3 regions of the Pinisolibacter sp. genome follow, and region 3 is predicted to be linked to each of the others. Evidence: predicted binding sites of a transcription regulator. Region 3 holds the regulator's gene; each other region holds the start of a gene.
What was found. Region 3 encodes PhoB, which activates phosphate uptake and scavenging genes when phosphate is short. Its sites were predicted from a motif close to TGTCATNNANCTGTCAT; they were not measured.

Region 1 (6,168 bases), on a different contig from region 3:
GCCGGGGAACTCACCCATCAGGCGGAAGCGTTGCAGGCGGCGGTCGCCGGCTTCCTCGCCGATCTCCGGGCGGCGTGAGCGCGTCTCCGAAGGTCGGGACGTCGATGTCTCCGGCCTTCGGCGCCGAAAGAGATCCGGAGGATCTCTTCGCCAGACCGGTCCTAACTCGTCCGGGAACCCTTCGTGTGGACACGGTTCTCGGACGAACGGAATACGACGTTCGGATGTGTTCATCCGAACTCCGCATCACTTCGCCGGCGCGCTCGCCTCGAGGCCGCGCAGCATCGCCTTCAGACCCGGCTCGTCGACGGCGGTGGCGGCGTCGTCGAGGCTCATCCAGCGCACCTGCCGTTCGGCCATCTCCTTCCAGGTGGAGAGGAGCTTGCGCGCCTTCAGGCGATAGACGGTGACGCGGACGAGGTCGAAGCGGTCGGCGCGGCGCTTCCAGTAGTCGAAGGTGCCGAGCGGCTTCTTCAGCGGCTTGCCGACGACACCGGCCTCCTGTTCGGCCTCGATCGCGGCGGCTCGGTGGTCGGGCACGCCCTTCATCGGCCAACCCTTCGGCACCGTCCAGCGGCCGGTCTCGCGCGTCGTCACCAGGCACACCTCGACGCGACCGTCGACCTTGCGCATCGGCAGGGCGGCGATCTGCGGCAGCCTCTCGGGCGAGGATTTCGAGGTGGCGGGCTTGGGCATCGGGCGGGTGGGCGAGGGGATGGGTCGGGAAGCATGCGCCGATCGCGCGAGTCGTTCCAGGCGAATGGCCAGACTGACCTGCGAAGCGGTTCGAAAGACGGCGGCGGCGCGTCACGACGGTGACGCCCACCGTCCTCCTCAGGCGAACAGGCCGACGAGCCACCAGGTCGCCGCGGCGATGGCGGCGGAGGCGGGGATGGTCACCACCCAGGCGACGACGATGCCGGAGGCGATGTTCCAGCGCACGGCCGAGGTGCGCCGGGCCGAGCCGACGCCGATGATCGAGCCGGTGATGGTGTGGGTGGTGGAGACGGGGATGCCGAGGCCGGTCGCCATGAACAGGGTGATGGCGCCGCCGGTCTCGGCGCAGAAGCCCTGCATCGGGGTGAGGCGGGTGATCTTGGAACCCATGGTGTGGACGATGCGCCAGCCGCCGAAGAGGGTGCCGAGACCCATCGCCGCCTGACAGGTGATCACCACCCAGAAGGGCACGTGGAAGGTCTCGCCGAGATGGCCCTGCGAATAGAGCAGCACGGCGATGATGCCCATGGTCTTCTGGGCGTCGTTGCCGCCGTGGCCGAGCGAATAGAGCGAAGCCGAGACGAACTGCAGCGAGCGGAAGCTCTTGTCGATGGCGAAGGGCGTGAACGGGCGTCCGACCCAACTGACGACGACCATGAGGACGAGCGCCAGGGTGAAGCCGACCAACGGCGACAGCACGATGGCGAAGGCGGTCTTCATGAAGCCCGACATCACCACGGCGGAGACGCCGGCCTTGGCGACGCCGGCGCCGACGAGACCGCCGACGAGGGCGTGCGACGACGACGACGGGATGCCCCCGAGCCAGGTGACGACGTTCCAGACGATGGCGCCGGAGAGCGCGCCGAAGACGACGCGCGGGTCGATGATCGAGGCCTCGACGATGCCCTTGCCGATGGTCTGGGCGACGTGCAGGCCGAAGAACAGGAAGGCGATGAAGTTGAAGAACGCCGCCCACATCACCGCGTACTGCGGCGACAGAACCCGGGTGGAGACGATGGTGGCGATCGAATTCGCCGCGTCGTGCAGGCCGTTCAGGAAGTCGAAGGCGAGCGCGACGGCGATCAGCCCGATGAGAAGGGGCAGGGCGAGCGTGGCGTCCATGGGTCCTCGTCCACGAAACGGAGAACGGGCGTGCGGGCGGCGGAAACCGTCAGACGTGTTCGATGACGATGCCGGAGATCTCGTTGGCGACTTCTTCGAACCGGTCGGTGACGCGCTCCAGATGGCCGTAGATCTCGGCCCCGACGGTGAAGGCCATCGGATCGGAGTGGCGATGGGCGAGGAAGAGCGCCTTGAGGCCCTGGTCGTGGACCTTGTCGGCGCGGCTCTCCAGTTCGGTGATCTTGACCACGTAGTCGTTGATGGCGTGGACGTTGGCGCCGATCTTGCGCAGGAGCGGGATCGCATCGACCGTCAGCTTCGCGGCTTCGACGCCGATCGCCGCCAACTCTCGCATCGGCTCGTCGAAGGAGGTCACCTCGAAGAGGGTGATGGCCTTGGCGGTCTGGTGCATCTGATCGATGGCGTCGTCCATCGACTCGATCAGATCCTTGATGTCGACGCGGTCGAAGGGGGTGATGAAGGAGCGGCGCACCGCCAGCAGCACTTCGGCGGTGATGTCGTCGGCGGCCTTCTCGTGGCGCTTCACCTCGGCGCAGGCGGCGGCGATGTCGGGCGCGCCGGAGAGCAGCCGATGCAGCGCCTCGGCGCCGGCGACGAGCACCTTCGACTGGCGCTCGAACATGTCGAAGAAACCGTCTTCCTTGGGCATGATCGCCCGGAACCAGGACAACATCGGACCCACCGCAGTGATTGGCGACGGGGCGGTTTATGACGTTTCGATGACGAATGCGAGTCCGGTGAGGCGCGCATGTCGGTGGGCGGGCGTCGACGGGGTGGCGGAGCGCGTCGAGGCGGCCCCTCATCACTTCTTCGGAATGCCGATCTTCCGCCCGGCTCGTTCGGGAGGAGCGAGGTGGCGGGTCGGGGCCCACAGGGCTTCGAGGCCTTCGCGGACGTCGGCGGCCCAGGGCACGACGCGGCGGGCCTTCATGTCGAGGTGGAGATACATCTGCTCGCTCGTCGCCGACACCCAGCCGTCCTCGGCGTGGATCAGTTCGGCGAAGAGATGCAGGCGCTTGTCGTCGAGGTCGAGGATGCGCATCCGCACCTGGAGGGGATCGCCGAGGAAAACTTCGCGCAGGTAGCAGACGTGGATCTCGGCGGTCATGTAGGAACAGCCGCGTTTCGCCAGATAGTCCGGACCGAGGCCGGCCGTGACGACGAAGTCGTCGCAGGCGCGATCGAAGACGACGTTGTAGTAGGCCATGTTGAGATGGCCGTTGTAGTCGACCCAGCCGGGCTCGATCGCGTATCGGTCGGAGAGGTAGGGATGGGCGTCGGTCATCGGATCCGGTCTGGTTGCGGACGGGCGGGCGCCCATCGAGCGGTTCGACGAGGTTGGCGTCAAGCGTTTCTTCGACCTCAGCCATGCGCGGTCGATGGTTCGGCGACGCGGATCGGCGCTTGACCCCTTCCGGCGGCGCGTGATTGATCGGCGCCTTTCCCGGGCGATGGCTGCCCGGCCGTCGAGGGGGACGGTGATGACGGGGAACGGTCGGGCCGGTCGTGCGGCGCGCTGGATGGGGCTTGCGGCGGCGTCGCTCGCGGTGGCGCTCGCCCTCGATTTCATTCGCCTGCCGGCCGCCTTTCTCCTCGGGCCGCTCGTCGTCGGCATCGTGGCGCGGCTCTCCGGCTCGGACCTCGTGGTGCCGCGGCCGGCGGTCTACGCCTCGCAGGCGCTGATCGGGGCGATGATCGGCGCGGCGTTGACGCCGTCGATCGTCACCGCCTTTCTCGCCGACTGGCCGATCCTGACGGCGGTGGTGGCGGCGACGGTGGTGTTCGCCACCGCTTCCGGCTGGCTCCTGTCGTGGTTCGGCGTCGTGCCGGGGACGACGGGGGTGTGGGGATCGTCGCCGGGGGCGGCGACCGCCATGGTGATCCTGTCGGAAGCTCACGGCGGCGACGTTCGGTTGGTCGCCTTCATGCAGTATCTGCGCGTGCTCTTCGTCGCCTCGGCGGCGTCGATCGGGGCGCGCCTGTGGCTCGGGGCCGGCGCCGTCGCGCATCGCGATCTCCTCGCCGCGGTGGATCCGCAGGGACTGGCCGTGACGTTGGCGGTGGTCGCGGTGACGGCGGCGATCGGACATTTCTCGCGGCTCGCCAACGGCGTGATGATGGGGCCGATCGTGGCGTTGGCGGTGCTGCACGGCAGTGGCCTCCTGACGCCGGTGCTGCCGCCGTGGCTGTTGATCGTCGGCTATGCCGGGCTCGGCTGGAACATCGGCCTCAGGTTCACGCCCGAGGCGATCGCCCATGCGGCGCGGGCGCTGCCGTGGATCGTGCTGTCGATCGTCGTGTTGATGGCCTTCGCGGCGGGGCTGGCGTGGCTGTTGGTGCTCGAACTCGGCATCGATCCCCTGACCGCCTTCCTCGCCACCTCGCCCGGCGGCATGGACACGGTGGCGATCATCGCCGCCTCGACCCCGGTCGACGTCGGCTTCGTCATGGCGTTGCAGGTGCTGCGCTTCTTCGTGCTGGTGATGATCGGCCCGTCGCTGTCGCGCTTCGTCGCCGCGCGTCTGTCGCAGCGGTGATCGGCATCCCGCCGCTTCCGGGATCGACCTCGCCTCTGCTAGGGTCCGCTCGACGCAACGGACTCTGGGGAGACGAAGGAATGGCCGAAGCGGTTTCGCGGGCGCGTGACGGCGAGGCGATCGCCACGGCGATCGGGGTGCTGACGCAACGGTTCGGCGAACGGGTCTCGACCTCGCACAGTTTGCGCGAACAACACGGACACACCCTCACCTGGATCCCCAACCAGCCGCCGGATGCGGTGTTCTTCGCCCGCTCGGAGGCGGAGGTGCAGGAGGCGGTGAGGATCTGTGCGGCGCACGGCTGTCCGATCGTGCCCTTCGGCGCCGGCACCTCGCTCGAGGGCCATCTCAACGCGCCGCTCGGCGGCCTGTCGATCGACGTCTCGGCGATGGACGCGATCGTCGCGGTTCACCCCGAAGATCTCGACGTGGTGATCCAGCCGGGCATCCGGCGCAAGGCGCTCAACGAGCAACTGCGTGACACCGGTCTGTTCTTCCCGATCGATCCCGGCGCCGACGCCACCCTCGGCGGCATGGCGGCGACGCGGGCCTCCGGCACCAATGCGGTGCGCTACGGCACGATGAAGGACAATGTCCTGGCGATGCGCGCGGTGACCGCGACGGGTGAGATCGTCACCACCTCGCGCCGCGCCAAGAAGTCGTCGACCGGCTACGACCTGACGAGGCTCTTCGTCGGTTCGGAGGGAACGCTCGGCATCATCACCGAATTGACCATCCGCCTCTCCGGCATCCCGGAGGCGATCGCCGGCGGCATCTGCCCGTTCCCGGACGTGCACGCGGCGGCCGACGCGGTGATCCTGACCATCCAGTCCGGGATCCCGGTGGCGCGCATCGAACTCCTCGACGAGGTGCAGGTGAGGGCGTGCAACGCCTATTCGAAGCTCGATCTGCCGGAGACGCCGCTGCTCCTCGTCGAGTTCCACGGCACCGAGGCGTCGGTGCACGAACAGTCGGAGCGTTTCGGCGAGATCGCCGCCGATCTCGGCGGTGGGCCGTTCACCTGGACGACCAAGCCGGAGGAGCGGACCAAGCTGTGGACGGCGCGCCACGACGCCTATTGGGCGGGGCTCGCCATGCGGCCGGGATGCCAGACCTTCTCCACCGACGTCTGCGTGCCGATCTCGCGGCTCGCCGACTGCATCGCCGAGACCAAGCACGACATCGAGGCCTCGTGTCTCGTCGCGCCGATCGTCGGCCACGTCGGCGACGGCAACTTCCACGTCCTGCCGCTGTTCGATCCCGAGAACGCGGCCGAGATCGCCAAGGTGAAGGAGTTCGTCGGCCGTCTGGTCGAGCGGGCGCTCGCCATGGAGGGGACGGCTTCGGGCGAACACGGCGTCGGCCAGGGCAAGATGAAGTATCTCGAGGCGGAGCACGGACGCGCCGCGCTCGACATGATGGCGGCGATCAAGCGGGCGCTCGATCCGGCCGGCATCATGAACCCCGGCAAGATCGTCGCGGTCTGATCCCGGGCTCGAGTCATTCGGACGCGCCCGAAGGGCTCGAGCGTTTCGGCCCGACCGGCCGGCGCCCGTTCGGGTTCGCCTTCGCCCACGAAGTTTCGCACAGGGCGAAACTTCGTGGGCTCGGTCCGAGAGCGTCGCGATCGTTTCACGGTGGTGACGGAATGTCGGACGCAATCTCGCCGTCGGCTGCTACGATCCTGCCGGTGCGGCGTGCGACGAACGACGAGGAGAGGCGTTGAACGGGCTCTACATCGGTGTCGGCCTCACTCTGATCCTGGCGTTGC
Region 2 (6,168 bases), on a different contig from region 3:
CGAAAGGCACGTGGATGTACATGATCTTCACCGTCTCGCCCTGCTGATAGTCGGCCGGCGCGACGAAGAAGACCATGTAGAGCCCGACCGCGAAGGTGATCGCCGTCACCGCGGCGAGCCATGGCAGCAGCGTCGCCGACAGGCCGAGGAAACGTGTGGGATTGGCGTAATCGATCAGACGCATCGTCTCGTCCCGTGGGGTCCCCGTCTCGGGTCCCGGCGTCGTCGGCGACCTTCCGGCCCACCGCTTCCGCTCTGCTTCTCCGTCGCGACCCGTTCTAGAGCCCGAACGGCGCGGCATCAATGAGGCGTATTCGGCCGCAACGCCTTGCGACGGATCAAGTCGACGTGACCTCAGTCGCCGGCGAAGCGCAGCGCCGCCGCCCCGGCGATCGGCCCGAGCACCATCGAGAACAGTCCGAGCGCGGCGAGGATCGAGAACGGCGTGGCGAACGGCACCGGTTCCTGGACCGCCGCCGTCGCCGCCGACACCCCGAAGATCATCACCGGCACGGTGAGCGGCAACACCAGGATGGCGAGCAGCAGCCCGCCGCGCCGCAAGGAGACGGTGAGCGCCGCGCCGATCGCCCCGACGAAGGTCAGGGCCGGCGTACCGACCGCCAGCGTCAGCGTCGTCGCACCGATCGCCACCGGCTCCATGTTCATGAAGATCGCCAGCACCGGCGAGGCGATCACCAGCGGCAGCCCGGTCGCCGTCCAATGGGCCAGGCACTTCACCAGCACCACCAGCTCGAGCGGCGTTTCGCCCATCAGGATCAGATCGAGCCCGCCGTCGTCGCGGTCGGCCTGGAACAGGCGATCGAGCGATAGCAGCGTGGCGAGCAGGGCGCCGATCCACAGGATCGCCGGACCGATTCGGGCGAGGAGATTGAGGTCCGGTCCGACGCCGAAGGGGACCACCGTCACCACGATCAGGAAGAACAGCGCCCCCATCAGCGCGCCGCCGCCGACCCGGGTGGCGAGCTTCATCTCGCGCACGAAGAGGGAGGAGAGCGCGCTCATGCCGCCTCCACCACGCTGGCGCCGAGGCGCAGGCTGTCCATGCGCTCGAACGGCAGGGCGAGATGCGTCGCCGCCACCACCAGACCGCCGGCGGTGAGATGTTCGCCGACGATCTCGAGCAACCGCGCCTCCGACGCCGCGTCGAGCGCCGAGGTCGGCTCGTCGAGCAGCCAGATCGGCCGCTTCGTGACGAGCAGCCGCGCGAAGGCGAGGCGCCGCCGCTGGCCGGCCGACAGATACGCCGCCGGCAGCGTCGCCAGACGTGCCAGCCCGACGCGATCGAGCGCCTCGATCACCGTGTCGTCCGGCGTGCCGGCGAAGGTACGCCAGAAGCCGAGATTCTCCTCCACCGACAGCTGCGGTTTGAGAGCGTCCATATGGCCGAAATAGTGGCACTGCTGCGGAATGGTCAGCTCCGGATCGCCGCCCTCGACGGAGATCTCCCCGGCGACCGGCCGGAGCAGCCCGGCGATCAGGCGCAGCAGCGTCGACTTGCCGGCGCCGTTGGAGCCGGTGACGACGAGCGCGCTGCCGGCCACCGCCTCGAAGGAGAGATCCTGCAACACCCGTCGGCCACCGCGATCGAGCGACAGGGAACGGCCGATGAGGCGTTTCACGCTGGTCGACATGCTCCCGTCCGCTCGTCTGAAGGCGCCGACCTCTCGGCGCGACCGGTTCTCGCCTGCCTCTTACAGGAAGACGCCGCGACGGGAAACCGCGAGAATGTCGGTCGGTGGAGCGCGGATCGGTCGCGACGGCCAGGGTTCACGACGAAATTCCGTCATTTCGCGGGTTCTCACCCCGAAGTGACTGGTTCGAGAGCCGACCAGCGGACTATTCTCCGCCCGCGGTTCCGACCGACGCCGTCGCCCCTGGACGACGTCGGCGCGCCACGCATCAACCCCGACGAGGTGGAACAGGTGTCGACGAAACCGGGCGCACTCGCCATAGCGGTCACCGCCGCATGTGCCGCCGTCGTCGCAACGGTCTTCGTCGCGGGTGGGGCCGCCGTCGCCGGCGAGAGCCGGCCGCGCGCCGTCATCGAGCTCTTCACCAGCCAGGGCTGCGGCAAGTGCCCGCCCGCCGACGCCCTCCTCGGCCGCCTCGCCGCCGACGACACGCTGGTCGCGCTCACCTTCGCCGTCGACTACTGGGACTATCTCGGCTGGAAGGACACCGCCGCCCGCCCCGAATTCACCCAGCGCCAACGCGGCTATGCCGAAGCGCGCGGCGACCGCACCGTCTACACCCCGCAGGTGGTGATCGACGGCCGCACCCATGTCGTCGGCAGCGATCGCGACGCGATCGAGAGCACCGTTTCGGCCCTCGTCGACAAGAACGAGGCGCCGATGGTCGACGTCGACGCCGAGACGACCCGCGATTCGCTCGTCGTTCGTATCGCCGACGGGCCGGACGCCCTCGCCGGAACCCGCGCCACCGTCTGGCTCGTCCGCTACGACCGCACCCGCACGATCCCGATCGGCCGCGGCGAGAACTCCGGCAGGACCGTCACCTACACCCACCTGGTCAAGGCGCTCCAGCCGATCGGCATGTGGAAGGGCAAGGCGCTGCGCATCGAGTTGCCGCGCCAGGAGATGGTCCACGAGAACGAGGAAGGGTGCGCCATCCTGTTGCAGGCGGAAGGCGAGGGCGGTCCCGGCCCGATCCTCGGCGCCCGCCGGGTCGAGCGGCTCGGCTCCTGAGCCCCCCGCGCGAAAGCGCCGGCCGCATCGTTCGGTGCGGCGTGATCGTCAGATTTCGACGAGTTTCGGCTTCTTCTCCAGCACCGCGACGACGCGGGCGAGATCGGCACCGCGCTTGAGGATGCGCCCGCCCTGGTCGATCACCGCATAGGCGCCCTGACGCGCCGCCAGTTTCGGGGTCTTCTCGATGCGGAAGAGCGGCGTCTCCGAAGTGCGCCGGAACACCGAGAACACCGCCCGATCGGCGAGATGGTCGATGGCGTAGTCGCGCCACTCGCCGCTCGCCACCATCCGCCCGTAGACGCGCAGGATCTCGAAGAGCTCGCGCCGATCGAAGGTGACCTCGCGATCCTCCTTCGCCCGAGCCAGCCGGATCACCGACGGTCCGGCGTCGTCGCCCCCCGGCACGCCGCCGCCCATACCCTCGCTCAAGAGACCGCCTCCCGAACCGTTTCGTCGAAATGTCATGATCCGACGGACCGCCGGTGCTGGCAAGCGGTGATCTCCGGGGCGGCGCCCGGCATGATTCCGGGGCGGCGCCGGCATTTGCGCGACACGGCGATTGCCAAGTGGCGCGCCCGCGGCGAAGGTCGATCTCCGAGCGCATTCTCGAGGAGGCTCGTTGCCCTTGTCGCTTCGCCGCCCCGCCGCCGCCTCGAAGCCGCGTCTCCTTCGCGTCCGCCGGCGTCCCGGCGCCGCGCCGCATCTCGGCCTCCTCACCGTCGCCGGCATCACCCTGCCGTGCGCCCTCGGTCGCTCCGGCCTGACGCGTTTCAAGCGGGAAGGCGACGGCGCCACTCCGGTCGGCCGCTTCGCCCTGCTCTACGGCCATCGCCGCGCCGATCGCGCTCTGCCGCCGGGCGGTCCGGTGCCGCTCTCGCCGATTCGCGCCGACGACGGCTGGTGCGACGATGTGGCCGACGGCCGCTACAATCGCCCGGTCCGTCTACCGTTCCGCGGATCGCACGAAGTGATGCGGCGCGACGATCATCTCTACGACGTGGTGATCGTCCTCGATGCCAACGTCCGGCGGCGGGTGATCGGGCGTGGCAGTGCCATCTTCTTCCACCTCGCCCGCGACGGCTTCGAGCCGACCGCCGGCTGCGTCGCGCTCCGCCCCGAGGACATGCGCCGGCTGTTGCCGCGGCTCGGTCCACACCCGGTGATGGTGATCGGCTGACCGACTCGGGCAGAGAGCAGACGGCTCGGTGACCGACCTCGCTTCGGCCGAATCGAAACGGGCTCGAATCGAAGATCGACGCCAAGGCCCCTGAGAGTCTCACCCACGGCCGTTCGTCGCCGCTGCACCGAAGGGTCGAACCACTGCGGAAACAGCCGCCCAGGAGTCTCTGTGCGAGTCTATCGTTTCGATATCGAAATCATTTCGTGATTGCATCGAATCGCCGGACTCGTCCGACGGGCACTCACACCGGTTTCGGTCGCGTCCCGAAGATGGCGCTGCCGACGCGGACATGGGTGGCGCCGAGATCGATCGCCGTCTCGAAGTCGGACGACATGCCCATCGACAGCCCGCCGGCCCCCGCCTCCTTCGCCAGCATGGCCAACAGCGCGAAATGCGGACCCGGCGCGTCCTCGGCCGGCGGGATGCACATCAGCCCGTCGATCGCCAATCCGTGCTCGTTCCGGCACCGCTCGACGAAGGCGACCGCCTCCCGCGGATCGACACCCGCCTTCTGCGGCTCCGCCCCGGTGTTGACCTGGACGAAGAGCCGCGGCCGCCGTCCCTGCTTCGCCATCTCGGCTGCGAGTGCCGCGGCGATCTTGTCGCGATCGACCGTGTGGATCACGTCGAAGAGCTCGACCGCCTCGCCGGCCTTGTTCGACTGCAGCGGACCGATGAGGTGCAGCTCGAGATCGCCCGTCTCGGCGCGCAGGGTCGGCCACTTGGCCTTCGCCTCCTGCACCCGGTTCTCGCCGAACACCCGCTGCCCCGCTTCGATCACCGGGCGGATCTCTTCGATCGAGAAGGTCTTCGACACCGCCACCAGCGTGACCGATCCGGCCGGGCGGCCGGCGATGCGGGTGGCGCGGGTGATGCGGTTGCGGATCTCGGCGAGATTGTCGGCGGCGGTCATGGATGAGCGGTCCTCGCGGGTCTCGATGCCCGCCGCCTTAGCACGAAGGGCGACCGATCCGCCACGCACCCTCTCGCGAACGCTGCCGCAGGCGCCGGAATCGGCCGGAAACCATTGACCCGTCCGCGTCTTTCTGGTGAAGGTCGGCGCCGACCAGAGACGACGCACATCGCGCGATCCCGAACTCTCGCGTGGCGCCGCCCGAACCCGACCCGACGGACGACGAGATCCATGGCTTCCGAGCGCTACAACCCCCGCGAATCCGAACCGAAGTGGCAGAAGACCTGGGCCGAGAAGGACGTCTTCGCCACCTCCAACGACGATACGCGGCCGAAGTACTACGTCCTCGAGATGTTCCCCTATCCGTCGGGACGCATCCACATGGGTCACGTCCGCAACTACACCATGGGCGACGTGGTGGCACGCTACAAGCGCGCCAAGGGCTTCTCGGTGCTGCACCCGATGGGCTGGGATGCCTTCGGCCTGCCGGCCGAGAACGCCGCCATGCAGATGAAGGTCCATCCCGCCAAGTGGACCTACGAGAACATCGCCACCATGCGCAACCAGCTGAAGACCATGGGTCTGTCGCTGGACTGGAAGCGCGAGGTCGCCACCTGCTCGCCGGACTACTACCGCCACCAGCAGAAGATGTTCGTCGACTTCTTCGAGGCCGGCCTCGCCTATCGCCGCGCATCCAAGGTCAACTGGGACCCGGTCGACATGACCGTGCTCGCCAACGAGCAGGTGATCGACGGCCGCGGCTGGCGCTCCGGCGCCCTGGTCGAGCAGAAGGAGCTCGTCCAGTGGTTCCTGAAGATCACCCACTATTCCGACGACCTGCTCTCCGCCCTCGACCGCCTCGATCGCTGGCCGGACAAGGTGCGGCTGATGCAGAGGAACTGGATCGGCAAGTCGACCGGCCTCGAGGTCCGCTTCGAACTCGCGGCCCCCGGTCCGTCCGGTGAGACCACCCTCGAGATCTTCACCACCCGCCCCGACACGCTGTTCGGCGCGTCCTTCCTCGCCATGTCGCCGGATCATCCGCTGGCCAAGGCGCTGGGTGACAAGGATGCCGATCTCGCCGCCTTCCAGGAGAAGTGCCGGCGCATGGGCACCTCGGTCGCCGTGCTCGAGACCGCCGAGAAGGAGGGTTACGACACCGGCCTGCGGGTGAAGCACCCCTTTGTCGAGGGCAAGACGCTGCCGCTGTGGGTGGCGAACTTCATCCTCATGGACTACGGCACCGGCGCCATCTTCGGCTGTCCGGCCCACGACCAGCGCGACCTCGACTTCGCTCGCAAGTACGGCCTCGAAGTCACGCCCGTGGTGCTGCCGCGCGGCACCGA
Region 3 (6,168 bases):
AGAAAATGACGTTCACCGCTCTTCAACATCACGCCGCGGCTCCCTTCTCGCCGAGTCCGTATCCACTTTCCAGGGCATGGGCGGCCGCTTCGACCCGCGCCACCGCCTCGTCGATCTCCGCATCGCCGACCACCAGGGCCGGCAGGAAACGGACGACGTTGTCGCCGGCGCCGACGGTGAGCAGCTTGCTCTCGCGCATCGCCGCGACGGCGCGCGCCGCCGGCACCCGGCACTTCAGGCCGAGCAGCAGGCCGTCGCCGCGCACCTCCTCGAAGATGCCGTCGTGGAGATCGACCAGCGAGGCGAGCTTCTGTTTGAGTTTCAGACCCTTCTGCTTGACCTCGTCGAGGAAGCCGGGGGCGAGGACGACGTCGAGAACGGCGTTGCCGACCGCCATGGCGAGCTGGTTGCCGCCGTAGGTGGTGCCGTGGGTGCCGGCGGTCATGCCGGACGCGGCGTCCTCGGTGGCGAGGCAGGCGCCGAGCGGGAAGCCGCCGCCGATGCCCTTGGCCGAGGCGAGGATGTCCGGGGTGACGCCGACCGACTGATAGGCCCACAGGTGGCCGGTGCGGCCGAGGCCGCACTGGACCTCGTCGAAGATCAGCAGCAGGTCGAGTTCGTCGCAGAGATTGCGCAGCCAGGACAGGAAGGAGGCCGGCGCCGGCCGCACGCCACCTTCACCCTGGATCGGCTCGATCAGGATGCCGGCGGTCTCCGGACCGATGGCGGCGAGCACCGCGGCCTCGTCGAAACCCTCGACGCTGTCGAAGCCTTCGACCTTGGGGCCGAAGCCTTCGAGGTACTTCTCCTGGCCGCCGGCGGCGATGGTCGCCAGCGTGCGGCCGTGGAAGGCGCCCTCGAAGGTGATCAGCCGATAGCGCTCCGGCCGGCCCTTCGACCACTGCCAGCGACGCGCCGTCTTGATGGCGCATTCGAGCGCCTCGGCGCCCGAGTTGGTGAAGAACACCCGGTCGGCGAAGGAGGTCTCGGTGAGGCGACGGGCGAGACGCTCCTGATGGGGCGCGGCGAAGACGTTCGACACGTGCCACAGCTTCTCGGCCTGATCCTTCAGGGCGGCGACGAGATGGGGATGACAGTGGCCGAGCGCGTTGACCGCGATGCCGGCCATCATGTCGAGATAGCGCTCGCCCGAAGCGGTCTCGAGCCACACGCCCTCGCCTCGCTCGAAGGCGAGATCGGCCCGAGCGAAGGTCGAGAAGAGCGAGGTCTCGGTCATGGTACGTCTCCGGCGATCGTGTCCGGGAAAGCGAAATCCACGGCGGCGGCGCGGAGGGTCCCGTCTCCCGATGCGAGGAGCCGAGATCCGCGACCGGGCACGCCGAGGTCCGACATCCCGATTTCGGTTGGAACGGCCCATCCGGACGTCACGGAACGGAGGGCCGAAAACGAACGATGCCGCCTCGACGGCGGCACCGGGTTTCGCCCGCATAATGCAGGAGAACGGCCGGAAATGTCAACGTTTCCGCGCCTTCGAATTCGCCGCGGCGACGGCGGCGGAGGGTCGCGGCGCGCGTGGGCGAGACGTCGAGCACCCGCTGTTGCAGATCGGACTCAAGGCTGGGGAAAAGGCATCGTTCATCCACCGAAAGCGACGGCCGGCGGGTTGAAGCCGAGTCTACGGATAGTGTAGTTTACCTTTCATTAAGCACGACATCTCGTGCGGCGTACCCTCAGTCCCCGAGTCTCCCGCCATCGTTCGTCCGGCGTGGAACCCCCACGTCGACCGGAGGATCCCTCCGGATGGAGAGGGATTCGAAGACGGGGTGCGCACACCGACAGCGAGGACGCGATGATCTCCTGGACCGACGAGCGGGTCGAGCTCTTGAAGAAGCTGTGGAGCGAAGGGCTCTCCGCCAGTCAGATCGCCGGTGAACTCGGCGGTGTCACCCGCAATGCGGTGATCGGCAAGGTGCATCGTCTCGGCCTCTCCGGCCGGGCCAAGGCGCCGCAGCCGCAGGCGGCCCGTCCGAAGAAGCCGGCGAGCCGGCCGGCGACGTCGTCGGGACGCGCCTCCGGCGGTCCGGTGTCGATCGGCGCGGTGGCGCTGAAGGCCGATTCCGCGCCCGTCGCCCGCCCCCAGCCGGCGCCGCAGCCGGCGATCTATTCGCTCTCCGAGGAGCCGTTGATCGCCAACGCCTCGGTGCTGCAGATCAACGAGCAGACCTGCAAGTGGCCGATCGGCGACCCGAGCGCCGCCGACTTCCACTTCTGCGCCCGTCGCTCCGACGTCGGCATCCCCTACTGCGGCTACCACGCCCGCATCGCCTATCAGCCGGTCTCCGACCGCCGCAAGGACAGGCGGATGATGCGGGGCTGAGACCCCGTCGGCCGCAGCGAACGCGAAGAGAGCCCGGAGGCGATCCTCCGGGCTCTCTTTCGTTTCGGGAGCGGGCGATGCGAGGCGGACCGGGTCCGGACCGCGCCGACCGTCAGCCGGCGGAGGCGGTGAACTGGTCGTCGAAGGCGTAACCGGAACCGCGGACGGTACGGATCGGGTCGCGATCGCGGGTGCGGTTGATCGCCTTGCGCAGGCGGCCGATGTGGACGTCGACGGTGCGTTCGTCGACATAGACGTCCATGCCCCACACGCCGTCGAGCAGTTGCTCGCGCGAGTAGACCCGGCCGGGCGACTGCATGAGGAACTCGAGCAGGCGGTATTCGGTCGGGCCGAGATGGATCTCGCGCCCCGACCGGCGTACCCGATGGGTCTCGCGATCGATCTCGAGATCGCCGGCCTTCAACACGGTGGAGACGAGTTCGGGGCGGGCGCGGCGCAGGATGGCGCGGGCGCGGGCCATCAGTTCCGGCGTCGAGAACGGCTTGACGACGTAGTCGTCGGCACCGGTGGCGAGACCGCGGATGCGCTCGCTCTCCTCGCCACGGGCGGTGAGCATGATGATCGGCAGGCGCTCGGTCTCGGGGCGGGCGCGCAGGCGGCGGCACAGCTCGATGCCGGAGAGGCCGGGCAGCATCCAGTCGAGGATGAGGAGATCGGGAACCGACTCCTTCAGCCGCGTGTCGGCCTCGTCGCCGCGGGTGACGACTTCGACGTCGTAGCCCTCCGCTTCGAGGTTGTAGCGCAGGAGGAGACCGAGCGCCTCCTCGTCCTCGACGATCAACACGCGCGCCATCGCCCGTCCCCGTCTCAGCCCTGTGCCACCGGCGGCATGTCCGCGGTCTCGTCGATCTTGTGGCGCTCGTCGAGAAGCTGTTCGCCGGTGGCCACGTAGTGGACGATCTCGGCGATGTTGGTGGCGTGGTCGCCGATGCGCTCGACGTTCTTGGCGCAGAACAAGAGGTGGGTGCAGAAGGTGATGTTGCGCGGATCCTCCATCATGTAGGTGAGGAGTTCGCGGAACAGCGAGGTGTAGAGCGCGTCGATCTGGTCGTCGCGATTGCGCACCGCCATGGCCTCGGCGGCGTCGCGCGAGGTGTAGCTGTCGAGCACGTTCTTCAACTGCTCGAGCGCGATCTCGGAGAGATGCTCGACGCCGATGACGATGCGCTTGATCTGGACGACACCGCCCATGGCGACGACACGCTTGGCGATGTTCTTGGCGAGGTCGCCGACCCGCTCGAGATCGGCCGACACCCGCATGGCGCCGAAGATCTCGCGCAGGTCGCGAGCCATCGGCTGGCGCTTGGCGATGATGCGGATCGCCTGTTCCTCGACCTGATGCTGCAGCCGGTCGAGGCGCTGATCGGAGAGGATCACCTTCTGGGCGAGCGCGGTGTCGCCGCGCACCAGAGCGGTGATGGCGTCGGCCACCAGACCCTCGGCCATGCCGCCCATCTCGGCGATCTGGCCGGCGAGACCCTGGAGTTCCTGATCATAGGAACTGACGATGTGATCGGTCATCGGATGCTCTCCTCATCGGGGTGGGCCACGCCTTCGCCCCGCCCGCCGTCGCCGGTCGACATGCGCACCGGCGAAGGTGCGGCGGGTCGCCTCGACGGCCCCTCTTCTATGACACGCAAACGACAGTTTCGTGACGGTTCAACCTATTGTCCGTCTTCGCTCTTCGCCGAGGCGATGACGCGCCGATCGAGGCGCACGGAGAAGGTGGACCCTTCGCCGGGTACGGATTCGATGGTCAGCCGGCCACCGTGGCGGGTGACGATGTGTTTGACGATGGCGAGGCCGAGGCCGGTCCCGCGGGTCGCGCCGGCCTTCTCGGTGTGGGCGCGATAGAAGCGCTCGGTGAGCCGCGGCAGGTGGACCGGATCGATGCCTTCGCCGAAATCGCGCACGGTGGCGACGACGAGGCGCGCGTCGGCCGGGTCGGTGGCGACGGTGACCTCGACGCGACCGCCGGAGCCGCCGTATTTCACGCCGTTCTCGATCAGATTGGTGAAGACCTGCAGCAATTCCTCGCGGTCGCCGCGCACCGTCCGCGGCGTCTCGCAGCCGAAGAGTTGCAGATCCACTCCGGCGGCGGAGGCGGCCGGCGACACCAGATCGGCGACCTGCCGGAGGATCTCGCAGAGATCGACCGTCGCCTCGGGGCGGACGTGGGCGCGCATCTCGAGGCGGGAGAGCGACAAGAGGTCGTCGATCAGGCGCTTCATGCGCCCGGCCTGTTCGGCCATGACGCCGAGGAAGCGGTCGCGCACCTTGGCGTCGTCGCGCGCCGGTCCCTGGAGGGTCTCGAGGAAGCCGATGACGGCGGTGAGCGGGGTGCGCAACTCGTGGCTGGCGTTGGCGACGAAGTCGGCGCGCATGCGCTCCACTCGGCGCGTCTCGGTCAGGTCCTCGATGCGCAGGAGCACCCAGCTCGGCGGCCCCGCGTCCGTCTCGCCGTCGGCCACCGGGCGATGGATCGGGGCGAGGTGGGCCTCGAGCCAGCGATCGGTCGGCACCTTCTCCTGCCATTCGACGGTCTCGGGCCGCGCCTCGGCGACGACACGGGCGAAGGCATCGTGGAGCACGGTGAAACGCAGGCGGAAGACCAGGGGATCGCCGGGGCGGACGCCGGGATAGCGGGCGCGCGCCTCGGCGTTGACGTGGGCGACGATGCCGCCCGCATCGATCAGAACGCAAGGATCGTCGAGGGCGTCGATCACCGCCACCATGCCGGCTTCGGCGCCGGAGAGGGCCGCGAGTTCGGCGAAGTTTCGGCTCTCGCCGTCCGTCCCCGCGCCCCGAGCTGCGCCTGGTTCTTTCGTGCCGTTCGCCATCGTCGTCGCCGTTTCGTTCTCACCGCCGGACATCCTACCCGCCCTCTCTCGGCTGCCGGGGGCTCGCACCGACGCGCGACGATGATAGTGTCGCGGAGACGGATGCGGCCGTCACTTCGTCGCAACGCCGGATATGGCCGGCGAATCGGGAAGGGCGATGTCCATGGGTGAGCATCACCACGACAAGAAGAAAGCCGGAAGAGACGACGATCTCGCGAAGGTCGAAAACAATGGTTCGACGATCCGAAAATTCGACCTCGACGATCCCCGGCTGCCGGACTGGGTGAAGAAGAACGCCTTCGGCTCGGGCGACTTTCCTTACGACGAGGCCTACGACGAGGATCGATTCGACGACGAACTCGAGGCGCTGCAGATCGAACTGGTGAAGCTGCAGACCTGGGCGATCGACAAGGGCGAGCGCATCGTCGTCGTCTTCGAAGGGCGCGATGCGGCCGGCAAGGGCTCGCTGATCGGCGCCTTCCGCCAGTACATGAGCCCGCGCCGCACCAGCGTGGTGGCCCTGCCCAAGCCCACCGACACCGAGAGGGGGCAGTGGTACTTCCAGCGCTACGTCGGCCACATGCCGACCGTCGGCGAAGTCGTGATGTTCGACCGCTCCTGGTACAATCGCGCCGGCGTCGAGCCGGTGATGGGGTTCTGCACCCCCGAACAGACCGAGATGTTCCTCAAAGAAGCGCCGCGCTTCGAGGACATGCTGACCGACGAGGGCATCCGGCTGGTCAAGTTCTACATCGACGTCGGGCGCGAGATGCAGCTCTCCCGCTTCCACGACCGGCGACACAATCCGCTCAAGGTATGGAAGGTGTCGCCGATCGATCTGGCGGCGGTCGACAAATACGACGACTACACCCGCGCCCGCGACCGCATGCTGGAGACGACCCACACCGACGGGGCGCCGTGGACGGTGGTGCTCGGCAACGACAAACGCCGGCTCAAGCTGAACGCCAT

Region 1: a site for PhoB is predicted at 2,569-2,585, ahead of V7Q42_RS04345 (DUF47 domain-containing protein). Genes of this name have one in related genera too.
Region 2: a site for PhoB is predicted at 3,178-3,194, ahead of V7Q42_RS07180 (DUF2794 domain-containing protein). Genes of this name have one in related genera too.

Annotation. Positions count from the first base shown of each region.
Region 1 covers NZ_DAIPZB010000007.1:34,598-40,765, forward strand. The annotation lists gene V7Q42_RS04330 (methyl-accepting chemotaxis protein) at 1-78, shown strand, start outside; gene V7Q42_RS04335 (NUDIX hydrolase) at 247-696, opposite strand; gene V7Q42_RS04340 (inorganic phosphate transporter) at 835-1,839, opposite strand; gene V7Q42_RS04345 (DUF47 domain-containing protein) at 1,889-2,533, opposite strand; gene V7Q42_RS04350 (thioesterase family protein) at 2,663-3,145, opposite strand; gene V7Q42_RS04355 (AbrB family transcriptional regulator) at 3,342-4,397, shown strand; gene V7Q42_RS04360 (FAD-binding oxidoreductase) at 4,478-5,884, shown strand; gene V7Q42_RS04365 (AsmA family protein) at 6,120-6,168, shown strand, end outside.
Region 2 covers NZ_DAIPZB010000012.1:30,424-36,591, reverse strand. The annotation lists gene V7Q42_RS07200 (heme ABC transporter permease) at 1-184, opposite strand, end outside; gene ccmB (heme exporter protein CcmB) at 355-1,023, opposite strand; gene ccmA (heme ABC exporter ATP-binding protein CcmA) at 1,020-1,652, opposite strand; gene V7Q42_RS07185 (DUF1223 domain-containing protein) at 1,944-2,726, shown strand; gene V7Q42_RS07180 (DUF2794 domain-containing protein) at 2,775-3,158, opposite strand; gene V7Q42_RS07175 (L,D-transpeptidase family protein) at 3,355-3,906, shown strand; gene V7Q42_RS07170 (YggS family pyridoxal phosphate-dependent enzyme) at 4,151-4,822, opposite strand; gene leuS (leucine--tRNA ligase) at 5,054-6,168, shown strand, end outside.
Region 3 covers NZ_DAIPZB010000047.1:22,043-28,210, reverse strand. The annotation lists gene argF (ornithine carbamoyltransferase) at 1-29, opposite strand, end outside; gene V7Q42_RS17510 (aspartate aminotransferase family protein) at 29-1,237, opposite strand; gene V7Q42_RS17505 (GcrA family cell cycle regulator) at 1,814-2,338, shown strand; gene phoB (phosphate regulon transcriptional regulator PhoB) at 2,451-3,152, opposite strand; gene phoU (phosphate signaling complex protein PhoU) at 3,167-3,880, opposite strand; gene V7Q42_RS17490 (ATP-binding protein) at 4,024-5,232, opposite strand; gene ppk2 (polyphosphate kinase 2) at 5,363-6,168, shown strand, end outside.